One region of the Streptomyces sp. NPDC111606 genome, then DNA from elsewhere that is predicted to be linked to it. Evidence: riboswitches for the same ligand, from Rfam matches in the RefSeq annotation. Region 1 holds a riboswitch; each other region holds the start of a gene.
What was found. Region 1 has a riboswitch for cobalamin ahead of metE (5-methyltetrahydropteroyltriglutamate--homocysteine S-methyltransferase). Riboswitches for the same ligand answer to the same signal wherever they lie in the genome.

Region 1 (3,226 bases):
ATGCCATCGGCGGCATGGCCGCCCAGGTGCCCGGCAAGGACCCGGCCGCGAACGAGGCCGCGCTCGCCAAGGTCCGGCTCGACAAGGAGCGGGAGGCCGAGGACGGCTTCGACGGCTCCTGGGTGGCCCACCCCGGGCTCGTCCCCGTCTGCCACGAGGTCTTCGGCGGTGTCCTCGGCGAACGGCCCCACCAGATCGACCGTACCCGCGACGACGTCGAGGTGAGCGCGGCCGACCTGCTGTCGGTGCGAAGGATCAGCGGGCCGCCGACTGCGGAGGGCGTGCGCACCAACGTCGCTGTGGCGGTGCGCTACTTCGCCGCCTGGCTGCGCGGCCAGGGCGCCGTCGCGCTGGACGGCCTGATGGAGGACGCGGCCACTGCCGAGATCGCCCGTGTGCAGGTCTGGCAGTGGCTCCGGCACCGGGTGATCGACCGAGAGACGGTGCTGCGGCTGCTCGACGACGAGGTCGTCGCGCTCGGCGCCGAGTACCCGTGGGCGCCCGTCGACGAGATCCGTGCCCTGTTCGAACGTACCGCGCTGGCGGGCGAGTTGCCGCTGTTCTTCACCCCGGACGCATACACGCGGCACCTCGTGCAGCGGACGGAGGCCGGGGCGTGAGCGGGAGCATCCAGCGCATCGGGGTGGTCGGCGGCGGGCAGATGGGGGCCGGGATCGCCGAGGTGTGCGCACGGGCCGGACTCGACACGGTGATCTGCGAAGTGGACGCGGTCGCGGCCCGCGCCGCGCGGGACCGCGTGGCGGCGTCACTCGACCGCGCCGTGCGCCGCGGCAAGCTGGAGGAGGCCGCGGCGCGGGACACGCTCGCCCGCATGGACTTCAGCGGCAGCCTGGACGATCTCGCCGACCGGCAACTCGTCGTCGAGGCCGTCATCGAGAACCCGGCGGCCAAGACCGAGGTCTTCGCCGCCCTGGACAAAATCGTCGAAGACCCCGAGGCGGTACTGGCGACCAACACCTCCTCACTCCCCGTCATGCGGCTCGGCATGGCGACCGGCCGGGCGGACCGGGTGGTGGGCCTGCACTTCTTCAACCCGGTGCCGGTGCTGCCGCTGGTCGAGATCGTGACCTCACTGCACACGTCGCAGGCGACGACCACCGCGGTCGAGGACTTCGCGACCCGCACGCTCGGAAAGACCGTGATCCGCTCCCAGGACCGGGCAGGTTTCGTCGTCAACGCCCTGCTCGTCCCGTACCTGCTGTCCGCGGTCCGGATGGCGGAGTCCGGCTTCGCCACCGCCGCCGACATCGACACCGGCATGGAGCTGGGCTGCGCCCACCCCATGGGCCCGCTCAGGCTCGCGGACCTGATCGGCCTCGACACCGTCGCCTCGATCGCCGAGTCGCTCTACGACGAGTTCAGGGAACCCCTTTACGCCCCTCCCCCGTTGCTCCAGCGGATGGTGGAGGCGGGGCTGCTCGGCCGGAAGACCGGCCGCGGGTTCCATATCTACGACCAGGACTGAGGGCCTGGTACGACGCGGGCTGAGGGGCCCGCGTCGCCGCCGGGAATGAGGGTTCCCGCGCGGTGGACACAGGGGAAGGGCGGGAAGCGCGTATGCGGCGCGCTTCCCGCCCCGTGGCGTTGCGCGCCCCGGGCGCGCCAGGCACTCCCGGCACTCGGGTGTCCCATTTCACCATCCGAATGACGGACGCCTTCCTTCCCTCCGAGATGCCACCCCGTAGGCTGGCCGGTGCAGCTGGTTCGCCCCGCCCGCCAGGTGGGATGCGTCGCAAGAGGGAACCCGGTGGGAATCCGGGACTGCCCCGCAGCGGTGAGTGGGAACGACCGCCGTCATGAGCACTTGGCCCGACGAAAGGGCCTGGGAAGCGACGGCCAGTAGGTGTCCTCCGGTCAGGAGGACGTGCCCGCGAGTCCGAAGACCTGCCAACTGCCCGTGCGCGGACCATTCCGCGCATGGAGATCTCGGTGACCTCGAGGGCGGGTCGGCGTACATACCAGGCGGACGACCGCGGTTTTGCCGCGCGGGGTCGGTTCCGTCCGGTTCGTCACCCCTTCGCGCTCTCGTCCCGTCGCCGGGATCTCAGGGATTCATCTCGCGAAGGAGATCTCCGTGACCAGCAAGTCCGCAGCCGCGGCAGCACGGGCCACCGTGTACGGCTACCCCCGCCAGGGCGCGAACCGGGAACTGAAGAAGGCGATCGAGGGCTACTGGAACGGCCGCGTCACCGCCGACGCTCTCCGCTCCACCGCCGCCGAACTGCGCGCCGCCAACTGGCAACAGCTCGCCGAGACCGGCATCCACGAGGTCCCGACAGGCGACTTCTCGTACTACGACCACGTCCTGGACACCACCGTCATGGTCGGCGCGATCCCCGAGCGCCACCGGGACGCCGTCACGGCCGACACCCTCGACGGTTACTTCGCCATGGCGCGCGGCACACAGGACGTGGCGCCGCTGGAGATGACGAAGTGGTTCGACACGAACTACCACTACCTGGTGCCGGAGTTGGGCCCGGACACCGTCTTCACGGCCGACTCGGCCAAGCAGGTCGCCGAGCTGACGGAGGCCCTGGCGCTGGGCCTGACCGCCCGCCCCGTCCTGGTCGGCCCGGTCACCTACCTGCTGCTGGCCAAGCCCGCCCCCGGTGTGCCCGCGGACTTCGAGCCCCTCACCCTCCTGGACCGCCTGCTGCCGGTGTACGCCGAGGTCCTCGCCGACCTGCGCGCGGCCGGCGCCGAGTGGGTACAGTTCGATGAACCCGCACTCGTCCAGGACCGCACCCCGGCCGAGCTGAATGTCGCCGAGCGCGCCTACCGTGATCTCGGTGCCCTCCCCGACCGTCCGAAGCTGCTGGTTGCCTCGTACTTCGACCGGCTCGGCGACGCCCTGCCCGTGCTGGCCAAGGCCCCGGTCGACGGGCTGGCCCTGGACTTCACCGAGTCCGCCGCCGCCAACCTCGACGCACTCGCCGCCGTGGGCGGGCTGCCCGGCAAGCGGCTGGTCGCCGGCGTGGTCAACGGCCGCAACATCTGGGTCAACGACCTGGAGAAGTCCCTGTCCACCCTCGGCACCCTGCTCGGGCTGGCGGACCGGGTCGACGTGGCCGCCTCCTGCTCCCTCCTCCATGTGCCCCTGGACACGGGCCTGGAGCGGGACATCGAGCCACAGGTCCTGCGTTGGCTGGCCTTCGCGAAGCAGAAGACCGCCGAGATCGTCGCCCTCGCCAAGGGCCTTGCCCAG
Region 2 (3,226 bases), on a different contig from region 1:
GGAGGCCCCCGGACCGGGGCGCGGGCGCGGGCGCACGCTCCACGGGCGGCTCGGTCAGGTTCGGGAACTCGCTGACGCCGGTGATGGGTTCGCGCCGCTTGGCGAGTTTGCCCGTGCGGGCCTCCCACGTCTGCGCCAGGTCCTGGCCCAGCTGCCCGGAGCGCAACGCGGCCGCCTGGCCGCCCGCCTGCTCGATCCGCTGGAAGAACTCCCAGCCCGCCCGGGCCAGTTCGTCGGTGAGGGCCTCCACGTACCAGGAACCGCCCGCCGGGTCGATCACCCGGGCGAGGTGCGACTCCTCGATGAGGATGGTCGAGGTGTTGCGCGCGATGCGCCGGGCGAAGGCGTCCGGCAGGCCGAGCGCGTGATCGAAGGGCAGCACGGTCACGGCGTCGGCGCCGCCGACCCCGGCGGCCAGCGTGGCCACCGTCGTGCGCAGCATGTTCACCCAGGGGTCCCGGCGCGTCATCATCACCGGCGAGGTGACGGCATGCTGCACCTGAGCGCTGGGCGCCCCGCAGACCTCGGTCACCCGTGCCCACAGCCGGCGCGCGGCGCGCAGCTTGGCGATCGTCAGGAACTGGTCGGCGGTGGCCGCGTACCGGAACTCCAGCTGCGCACACGCCTGTTCGGCGGTCAGCCCCGCCTCGGTGAGCTCACGCAGATACGCGACGCCGGTCGCCAGCGAGGAGCCCAGCTCCTGGGCGGCCGAGCCGCCGGCCTCGTGGTACGGCAGCGCGTCCACGGCCAGCGCCCGCAGTCCCGGGTACTCCTCGGCGCACAGCCGCGCCAGGGAGGCGACCGGCGCGCACTCCGAGGACGTGCCCGTACGGGCCTCGTGGCCGAGCGGGTCGGCGCCGAGGTTGCCGCGCGCCGCCTCCTTGGCGACGCCCCGCGCCTCGTACTGCCGCAGCAGCTCCCGCGCGGCGGGCTCCACGTCGGCGCCGGCGTCGAGGACGACAGGGGCCAGGTCGAGGTAGACGCCCTCCAGGGCGCGGCCGAGCGACGACACCGGGATGCCGCCCTCGCCGAGGACCAGCCAGAGCGAGGTGACGCCGTTCTCCAGGTCGGCGAGCACCAGGCCGTCCGTCAGCGCCGTGTGCCGCTGCCGCAGATCCCAGCCGCCCACCGTGTTGCCCTCGGCGCGACCGCCGCGGACGAAGGGGGCGAATCCGGGCAGACCGGAGTCGGACGCGGCATCGCGCGAGGTGTACAGGGGGCGGGTGCGCAGCCCGTCCTCCAGCGCAGTGGACAGGGCGTCTTCCGCAGCCGGGCCCGAGACGTCCTTGCCCGACTTGCGCAGCACGCCTTCCACCAGGCGTTGCCATTGCTCATGGGTTGCGTCAGGGAACTCGGCGGCCAGCGAGAGCCCGTCGTCAGGCAGGACCGTCATGCTCGGATGCTAGGTCAGATCATCAAAGGAGCAGCAGAGGGCACGGCTGTGACCTTGCCCTCTTCCAGATTGTGACCTGGGTCTCCGCGCCCTGTCGGGCCCTCCGGGTGCCCGCTCGAACGACCCGGCCACAAGCCGGGCTTGATAGCCTCCGAGGGCCAGTCGAGCCACACCCGAGGCCAGGGAATCCGGTGCGAATCCGGAGCTGACGCGCAGCGGTGAGGGGGACCGGCGGGGCACAGACGCACGCCACTGGGAGACCGGGAAGGCGCCCCGTCGGGACGAACCCGAGTCCGAAGACCTGCTGGCACCTCCCCGCCCGCGCGAGGAGGACGTCCGTAGGCCAGGCTCCGCGTACGAGCCCCGACAACCGAGGCACGCCTGTGTACCGTTCTGCCCTCCGTCCCGCTGCCCTGCTGCTCGCGCCCGCCCTCCTGCCGACCGCGTGCGGTGGCTCGGGAAGCGGCAGTACCGAGGACTCCGGGAAGTCCGCCGCCGCGGGCTACCCCGTCAAGACCGTCGGCCTGCTCGGCCCCAACGGCTCCGGCAAGTCGACGCTGTTGAGACTCCTCGCCGGGGTCCTCGCCCCCACCGCCGGGGTCGTCACCCTGGACGGGCGCCCGCTGCCCGAGGTCGGCCGCCGCGCCACGGCTCGCCGTGTCGCCACCGTCGAGCAGCACGCCCACACCCGGACCGAACTGACCGTCCGCGACGCCGTCGCCCTCGGCCGCCTCCTGCACCGCCGTGCCTGGACGCCACCCACCGCGGCCGACGACGAGGCCGTCACCGCGGCCCTCACCCGCACCGGACTCACCGACCGGGCCGCCCGGTCCTGGCACACCCTCTGCCGCGCCGGGGTCACCGACGACCCAGGCCGCCCGGTGATCCGCTTCCTGCGGCCGGCCGGCCCCGTGGGGCGGTGCTGACATGCGGACACCCCCGGAACAACCGGTGCCCAGCCGGATCGTGGTGTGCAGGGACTGCTGCTGCGGGACCCCGAAGGTGCCCGGCGTCGATCACGCGCGGCAGACCGCGCGACTCGCCGAGAACGCCCCGGTGCGCGTCTCCGAGTGCCTCGGCGTGTGCGAACACGCCAATGTGATCGTCGTCCAGCCCTCCGCCGCGGGCCGCGCCGCGGGCGGCCGCCCCGTCTGGCTCGGCCTCGTCAACGACCCGGAAGCCACCGAGGACATCGTCACCTGGGTCCGGGCCGGCGGCCCCGGCGTCGCTCCCTGCCCCGACGTGCTCGACCTCTACACCTTCACTCCGCCGAGGCGCGCACGATGAATCGGAGGACCGCTCACGGGCCCCTCACCACCCACACCGAACCGGCCCCGGCCGCAAGGTTGAACCCTGAACGGGTAGTCCCTGAAGATCGGATGGACCGATCCGCGCGACAGCGAGGTGTCAGACCCGATGTTCACGACCCGCCCCACGCTCCAAGGCACGTTCGGCATGGCGTCCTCCACCCACTGGCTCGCCTCGCAGTCGGCGATGGCCGTGCTGGAGGGTGGGGGCAACGCGTACGACGCCGCCGTGGCGGGCGCGTTCGTGCTGCATGTCGTCGAGCCGCATCTCAACGGCCCGGCCGGTGAGGTGCCGATCCTGATCGCCCCCGCGGGCGGCGAGGTACGGGTGGTCTGCGGGCAGGGCGTGGCGCCCGCCGGTGCGACCGTCGCGCACTACCGGGGGCTCGGGCTGGACCTCGTACCCGGGACCGGACCGCTCGCCGCCGCCGTGCCCGGCGCGTTCGACGCCTGGATGCTTCTGCTGCGGGACCACGGCACCAGGACGCTCGCCGACGTGCTCAAGTACGCCATCGGCTACGCCGAA
Region 3 (3,226 bases), on a different contig from region 1:
GATCTCCCACGCCGTGCGGTAGAGCCCCCGTACGTCCTCGGGGATCCAGGCGAACTCCTGCACCGAGCCGTTCGCTTCGCGCAGCGCCTCACGGGTGCGGGCGTCCCAGACGCCGAGCTCCTTGAGCTCGTTGACCAGGTAGGAGTTGACCTGGAGGAACTCTCCGGAGAGCGTCTCGCGCTTGAACAGGTTGGAGACCTGCGGCTCGATGCACTCGTAGACACCGGCGATCGACGCGATGGTCGCGGTGGGCGCGATGGCGAGGAGGAGGGAGTTGCGCATGCCGGTGGTGGCGATACGGCTGCGCAGGGCGGCCCAGCGCTCCGGCCAGGTCAGCTCGACGCCGTAGTGGTCGGGGTGCAGGACACCGCGGGCGGTACGGGTCTTCTCCCAGGCCGGCAACGGTCCGTTGCGCTCGGCGAGGTCGGCGGAGGCCTCGTAGGAGGCGAGCATGATGCGCTCGGCGATCCGGGTCGACAGGGCTTTCGCCTCGGCCGAGTCGAAGGGCAGGCGCAGTTTGAAGAAGACGTCCTGCAGGCCCATCGCGCCGAGTCCGACCGGCCGCCACTTGGCGTTCGACCGGCCCGCCTGCTCGGTCGGGTAGAAGTTGATGTCGACGACCCGGTCGAGGAACGTGACGGCCGTGCGGACGGTGGCGTCGAGCCGCTCCCAGTCGATGTCGCCGGTCATCGTGTTCACGAAGGCGCCGAGGTTGACCGACCCCAGGTTGCAGACCGCCGTCTCCCCGTCGTCCGTGACCTCCAGGATCTCCGTGCAGAGGTTGGAGGAGTGGACGACATGGCCCGGCAGGGCCGTCTGGTTGGCGGTGCGGTTGGCGGCGTCCTTGAAGGTCATCCAGCCGTTGCCGGTCTGCGCGAGGGTGCGCATCATGCGGCCGTACAGGTCACGGGCGGGGATGGTCTTCTTCGCGAGCCCGGCCGCCTCGGCCTTCCGGTACGCGGCGTCGAACTCGTCGCCCCACAGGTCGACGAGATCCGGCACGTCCGACGGCGAGAACAGCGACCACGGCTCGTCGGCGTTGACCCGGCGCATGAACTCGTCCGGGACCCAGTGCGCGAGGTTCAGGTTGTGCGTACGGCGGGCGTCCTCACCGGTGTTGTCGCGCAGCTCCAGGAACTCCTCGATGTCGGAGTGCCAGGTCTCCAGGTACACCGCGGCCGCGCCCTTGCGCCGGCCGCCCTGGTTCACCGCGGCGACCGAGGCGTCGAGGGTCTTCAGGAACGGGACGATGCCGTTGGAGTGCCCGTTGGTGCCGCGGATCAGCGAACCCCGGGAGCGGATACGGGAGTACGACAGCCCGATGCCGCCGGCGTGCTTGGAGAGGCGGGCGACCTGGTGGTAGCGGTCGTAGATGGAGTCCAGCTCGTCCTTGGGGGAGTCGAGGAGGTAGCAGGACGACATCTGGGGATGCCGGGTGCCGGAGTTGAAGAGGGTGGGGGAGGAGGGGAGGTAGTCGAGGCGGCTCATGAGCCCGTAGAGCGCGGCGACTTCGTCCACCGACCGGGCGGTGTCGTCCTCGGCGAGACCGGCGGCGACGCGCAGCATGAAGTGCTGGGGCGTCTCGACGACCTTGCGGGTGATGGGGTGCCGCAGAAGGTACCGGCTGTGCAGGGTGCGCAGGCCGAAGTAGCCGAAGCGGTCGTCGGCGTCGGTGTCGACCAGGGCGTCGAGGCGGGCCGCGTGCAGCCGCACGAACTCGGCGGTCCGGTCGGCGATGAGGCCCTCACGGTGCCCGACCGCGACCGATCCGGTGAAGGACGTGACGCCCTGCGAGGCGGCCTCGGCGGCGATGGAGAGGGTCAGCAGCCGGGCGGCGAGCCTGCTGTAGGCGGGGTCCTCGGAGATCAGGCCGGCCGCCGCCTCGGTGGCCAGCTCGCGCAGCTCCGCCTCGTCCGCGAACGCGGACCGGCCGCGCAGCGCGGCGGCGGCGACCCGGCCGGGGTCGGCGTCGGGGAGGTCGGCGGTCAGCTCGGTCAGGGTCCGCAGCAGATCGGCACCGTGGCCCGTAGGGTCTCCGTTGAGGGTGGTGGTGGGAGACGGGTGGGCGGTTCCCGGAGCGTCCTCGTCCGTGGGGACGGTAGGAACGGCTGAGGCCGGGTCTGCTGGCGCGATGGTCACGTGGGGGCTCTCCCTCGCTCGGCACGAGGGCCTCGGCGAGGGCAGGGGGCAGCACACGAGCGCACACGGCGTCGCGTCCACCGGCCCATTCCACGAGGCCCGGACGTCGGGCGCACCGGCCGGGTGGCCGGGCGCGCTGTCGGCAGGTCCTCGGACTGACTCCTGCGCACGCCGGTTCCGGGAACAGACATGCACAAGTACACCGTTGCGGGACAGTTCCGGATTCGCACCGGATTCCCCTGCGACGACAGCGAGCATGAGCATACATCTTGTGCTCACCCGCCACGCCACCCCCAGATGTTGTGTCGTGCTGGTTTCAGAGCGTCAACTTGTAGGTGAGGAGAGTGATGTCGGCGAGCATCCGGATCTCGCCCCTCGCCGGGGCGCGCATGCCGGCCATGGGGCCGCCGGGTTGCGGGGAGTTCCGGGAGTGCTTCCATGGAGATAGGTGTCGGCGCCCCGCGGTCGCTCCGTTTCGAGAGCCTTTCTCGGAAGGAGACGAACTATGACGAGGGTCGTCGGCAGTCCGCCCGGCAAGAAGCGGCCGCGCAACGCGCCGATGGCGACGCTGGCTCCGAGACGGGCGGCCAACCGGGTCAGGCAGGGGTTCGTGGGCCACCGGCACAGGCTGACCATGCGCCTGGAGGCCCGCGGCGGCACCACCCGCCCCAAGAAGTGGCGCCGGTGGTTCACCTACACCAACGTCACCCGGGCCATCTGGACGGTGGCCGCGCTCACCCTGTTCGCCTGGGTGGTGGAGGGCCTGTACATCCTGATCTCGAGCAACACGACCGGCTTCGAGCGGTGGCGGCAGGGCAACCCCGGATTCGAGACGGTCCTGCGCTTCGTCGGCCCGGTGCTCGCCGCGTCGATCGCCGCCACACTCTTTCTGTTCTGGTGGTACCGGTGGACCAAGCGGCGCTATCTCGCCAAGGCACGGGACGACCCTCACCGACTGGTGCTCACCGCAGGCCCGGACACCGCCGAGATCGTGGGCCGCGAGGAGATCGCCCAGGTCATCGCCGAACGGCTGCGGGAGCGCGCCACCCGACGGCCCTATCTGCTGGTCGGCGGTGTCGGCGTGGGC
Region 4 (3,226 bases), on a different contig from region 1:
GGTGAGGGTCTTCTCGCGGGCGAACCGCACCCGCACGGGCAACACACCGAGCCCCTCGACATGACCCCGCCGGCTCTCGACCTCGTCCTCGATGTGCTCGCCGAGGACCTGGAAGCCGCCGCAGATGCCGAGGACGGGCCGTCCGTCGGCGACCCTGCGCTTCAGGGCCTCCGCGAGCCCCCGCTCCCGCAGCCACTCCAGCGCCCGGACCGTCCCCCGGGTCCCCGGGACGATGACGAGATCGGCGTCCGCCAGTTCCTCCGGCCGGTCCACGAACCGCACGACGACGCCGGGTTCGGCGGCCAGGGCGTCGACGTCGGTGAAGTTTGACATCAGCGGCACGGCACAGACGGCGACCCGCAGCACGTCCTCGCCGACAGGCGGGGCGACGTTCGACTCCCGGACGGTCCCGCGCAGGGACACCCGCAGCCCGTCCTCCTCGTCGATGCCCAGGCCGTGCTGGAAGGGGAGGATGCCGTAGGTGTGCCGTCCGGTGAGGCCGTGCAGCATGTCGATCCCCGGCTCCAGGAGGCTGACGTCGCCGCGGAACTTGTTCACCAGGAACCCGGCGACGAGCGCCTGATCCTCGGGTGAGAGGAGGGCGACCGTCCCGAAGAAGGAGGCGAACACGCCCCCGCGGTCGATGTCACCCACCACCAGCACGGGCAGCCCGGCATTGCGGGCGATCCCCATGTTGACGATGTCGGTCCGCCGCAGATTGATCTCGGCCGGAGAGCCGGCCCCCTCACAGATCACCGCGTCATACGTGCCCCGCAACTCGGCGAGACAGTCGAGCACGGTCCCGAGCAACTGCTGCTGCCGCCCGCCGTGATAGCCGCGTGCGCTCAGCTCACCCACCGGCTTGCCCAGCAGCACGACCTGACTGCTCTGCTCCCCACCGGGCTTGAGCAGCACGGGATTCATCAGCGCGGTCGGCTCGACCCGGCACGCCTGTGCCTGCATGGCCTGCGCCCGCCCGATCTCGGCGCCCTCACGCGTCACGAACGAGTTGAGGGACATGTTCTGCGCCTTGAACGGCGCGACCTTCACTCCCTGCCGCACCAGCCACCGGCAGATCCCGGCGGTGACGACGCTCTTGCCGGCGTCGGATGTGGTGCCGGCGACGAGAAGACCACCGCCCGTCATGAGGTACGCCCCTTCGCGATGCGGCGCGCGGCGACACAGACGCCGAGCGCCAGCCAACCGACGCGCTGCGACAGCCGTACGGCCCGTTCGATGTCCTGCGTGCCGACGGCCCGCCCGTCCCCGTTCAGCACGGGCCGGTGCTCGACCCGTCCGCCGTACGACAGCGTCCCGCCCAGCCGGACCCCGAGCGCCCCCGCGAACGAGGCCTCCACGGGCCCCGCGTTGGGGCTCGGGTGCTGTGCGGCATCGGCGCGCCACGCTCGTACCGCCCCACGGGGGTCACCCCCGGCGACGGCGGCGAGTACGGCGGTCAGCCGGGATCCCGGCCACCCCGCCACGTCGTCGAGCCTCGCCGAAGCCCAGCCGTAGCGCCGGTACTTGGGCGACTTGTGCCCGACCATGGCGTCGAGCGTGTTCACCGCGCGGAACCCGACCAGCCCGGGAACGCCTGCCACGGCGCCCCACACCAGCGCCCCCACGACCGCGTCGGAGGTGTTCTCGGCGACGGACTCGACGACCGCCCGCGCGATGCCGTCCGCGTCCAGTGCCTGCGGATCCCGCCCGCACAGATGCGGCAGCCGGGCACGTGCCGCCTCGACGTCCCCCGCTTGCAGTGCCTGCCCGATGCCCCGGGCCTCCCGGGCGAGCGAAGTCCCCCCGACGACCGCCCAGGTGGCGGCGCCGGTCAGCGCGACGGAAGTGGCGGGGGACGTACGTACGAGACGAGCTGCGGCGGCACCGAGCGCGACGGCGCCACCGGCGCACACGGCGGTGTGCACCGCACCGAAGGCGCGGTGGTCGCGCCACAACACCCGTTCCACGGCGTCGGCGGTCCGCCCGAACACGGCGACCGGATGCCCTCGGCGAGGATCGCCGAGCAGCAGATCACCGAGAAGTCCGGCGGCGGCGCCGTACGCGAAGACGCGATCGGCACGCATCGGGGTCAGCCGATCGTCGAGTCAGACGAGGGTCCGGTTCTGCATGTCGATCGGCAGGCGAGCATCGCGTTATGTCCTCACTCAGGGTGTCCGCGCCCTGGTTCGACGAGACCGGCGGTGAGAGTTCCTGGCTCCCGGGGCTATCTACCCCGGTGACAGTGGCGGGACCGCGCCGGATTCACACCGGCTTCCTCTCCTGCCGCCGCACTTGGCTCCGGCAGTCCACCACGGGGTTGGAACGGCCGTCAACTTGCCGTTGACCTGCGAAGGGAGAGTGTGCGAAGGCCCACACAGCAGTGAGGTGCGGGACGGTGATCCGTCCCGCACCTCGGGTGTTTCAGGTGGTGCGCGTCGTGCGTCAGGCCACGATCAGATAGATGCCGTACGCCACTGCCGCCGCGCATGCCGCGAAGCACGCGTACGCGCCCGTGACCGCGAGAGAGGCCGAGTCGCCCTGCGCCACGGCCCGTTCGCGCCGGGACAGGCCCGCGATGCCGAGGGTGAACAGACCCACCAGGGCCACGGTCACCACGAGGCTGACGCCGAAGACGGAGCCGAGTGCCGCCCAGTCGATCTTCATGCTTCTGCTTTCTTGAGTGAGTGAGGGGGGAGTGACTGGAATGACCGGGTGCGTCAGACGGAGGCCTTCGAAGGCTTCGGCTCCGAGGACTGGGCCGGGATGGTGGCCGTGAGTTCCTCGGTCGCCGTGCCCGCGGGCGGCGGGGTCACGGCGGCCATGGCCGTGGTCACCACGCCGGCCGGCTCGTCGGACTCGTTGACGTTGGTGTGGTCGATGACCTCGCGGCGGGAGATCTTCCAGATCGCGGCGCTGGAGGCGACCAGGAAGACCGCGACGACGGCCGTGCCCCAGGCACCGAAGCCCGTCACGTACTCCGCGATCGCGCCGACCAGCGCGGCGGCCGGGAGGGTCAGGCCCCAGGCGACGAACATGCGGGTCGCCGTCGACCAGCGGACCACGCCGCCCTTGCGGCCGAGGCCCGCGCCCATCACCGCGCCGGAGACGGAGTGCGTGGTGGACAGGGAGAAGCCGAGGTGGGAGGAGGCCAGGATGACGGTGGCCGCGCTGGTCTGGGCGGCGAAGCCCTGCTGCGGCTGAAGGTCGGTCAGGCCCTTGCCCATGG

Region 2: linked by a shared signal. The riboswitch ahead of ACZ7M7_RS11995 (ATP-binding cassette domain-containing protein) and the one ahead of metE (5-methyltetrahydropteroyltriglutamate--homocysteine S-methyltransferase) in region 1 are both predicted to bind cobalamin.
Region 3: linked by a shared signal. The riboswitch ahead of ACZ7M7_RS10735 (ribonucleoside-diphosphate reductase subunit alpha) and the one ahead of metE (5-methyltetrahydropteroyltriglutamate--homocysteine S-methyltransferase) in region 1 are both predicted to bind cobalamin.
Region 4: linked by a shared signal. The riboswitch ahead of ACZ7M7_RS00325 (cobalamin biosynthesis protein) and the one ahead of metE (5-methyltetrahydropteroyltriglutamate--homocysteine S-methyltransferase) in region 1 are both predicted to bind cobalamin.

The regions. Positions count from the first base shown of each region.
Region 1 is NZ_JBVKBY010000004.1:262,096-265,321, forward strand. It holds gene aceB (malate synthase A) at 1-620, shown strand, start outside; gene ACZ7M7_RS16565 (3-hydroxybutyryl-CoA dehydrogenase) at 617-1,486, shown strand; cobalamin riboswitch at 1,718-1,915, shown strand; gene metE (5-methyltetrahydropteroyltriglutamate--homocysteine S-methyltransferase) at 2,096-3,226, shown strand, end outside.
Region 2 is NZ_JBVKBY010000003.1:48,993-52,218, forward strand. It holds gene ACZ7M7_RS11990 (methylmalonyl-CoA mutase family protein) at 1-1,393, opposite strand, end outside; cobalamin riboswitch at 1,536-1,716, shown strand; partial or broken gene ACZ7M7_RS11995 (ATP-binding cassette domain-containing protein) at 1,900-2,238, shown strand; gene ACZ7M7_RS12000 ((2Fe-2S) ferredoxin domain-containing protein) at 2,321-2,680, shown strand; gene ACZ7M7_RS12005 (gamma-glutamyltransferase family protein) at 2,810-3,226, shown strand, end outside.
Region 3 is NZ_JBVKBY010000002.1:631,209-634,434, forward strand. It holds gene ACZ7M7_RS10735 (ribonucleoside-diphosphate reductase subunit alpha) at 1-2,139, opposite strand, end outside; cobalamin riboswitch at 2,264-2,403, opposite strand; gene ACZ7M7_RS10740 (NACHT domain-containing protein) at 2,645-3,226, shown strand, end outside.
Region 4 is NZ_JBVKBY010000001.1:61,656-64,881, reverse strand. It holds gene ACZ7M7_RS00330 (cobyric acid synthase) at 1-1,146, opposite strand, end outside; gene ACZ7M7_RS00325 (cobalamin biosynthesis protein) at 1,143-2,084, opposite strand; cobalamin riboswitch at 2,187-2,326, opposite strand; gene ACZ7M7_RS00320 (hypothetical protein) at 2,443-2,664, opposite strand; gene ACZ7M7_RS00315 (inorganic phosphate transporter) at 2,718-3,226, opposite strand, start outside.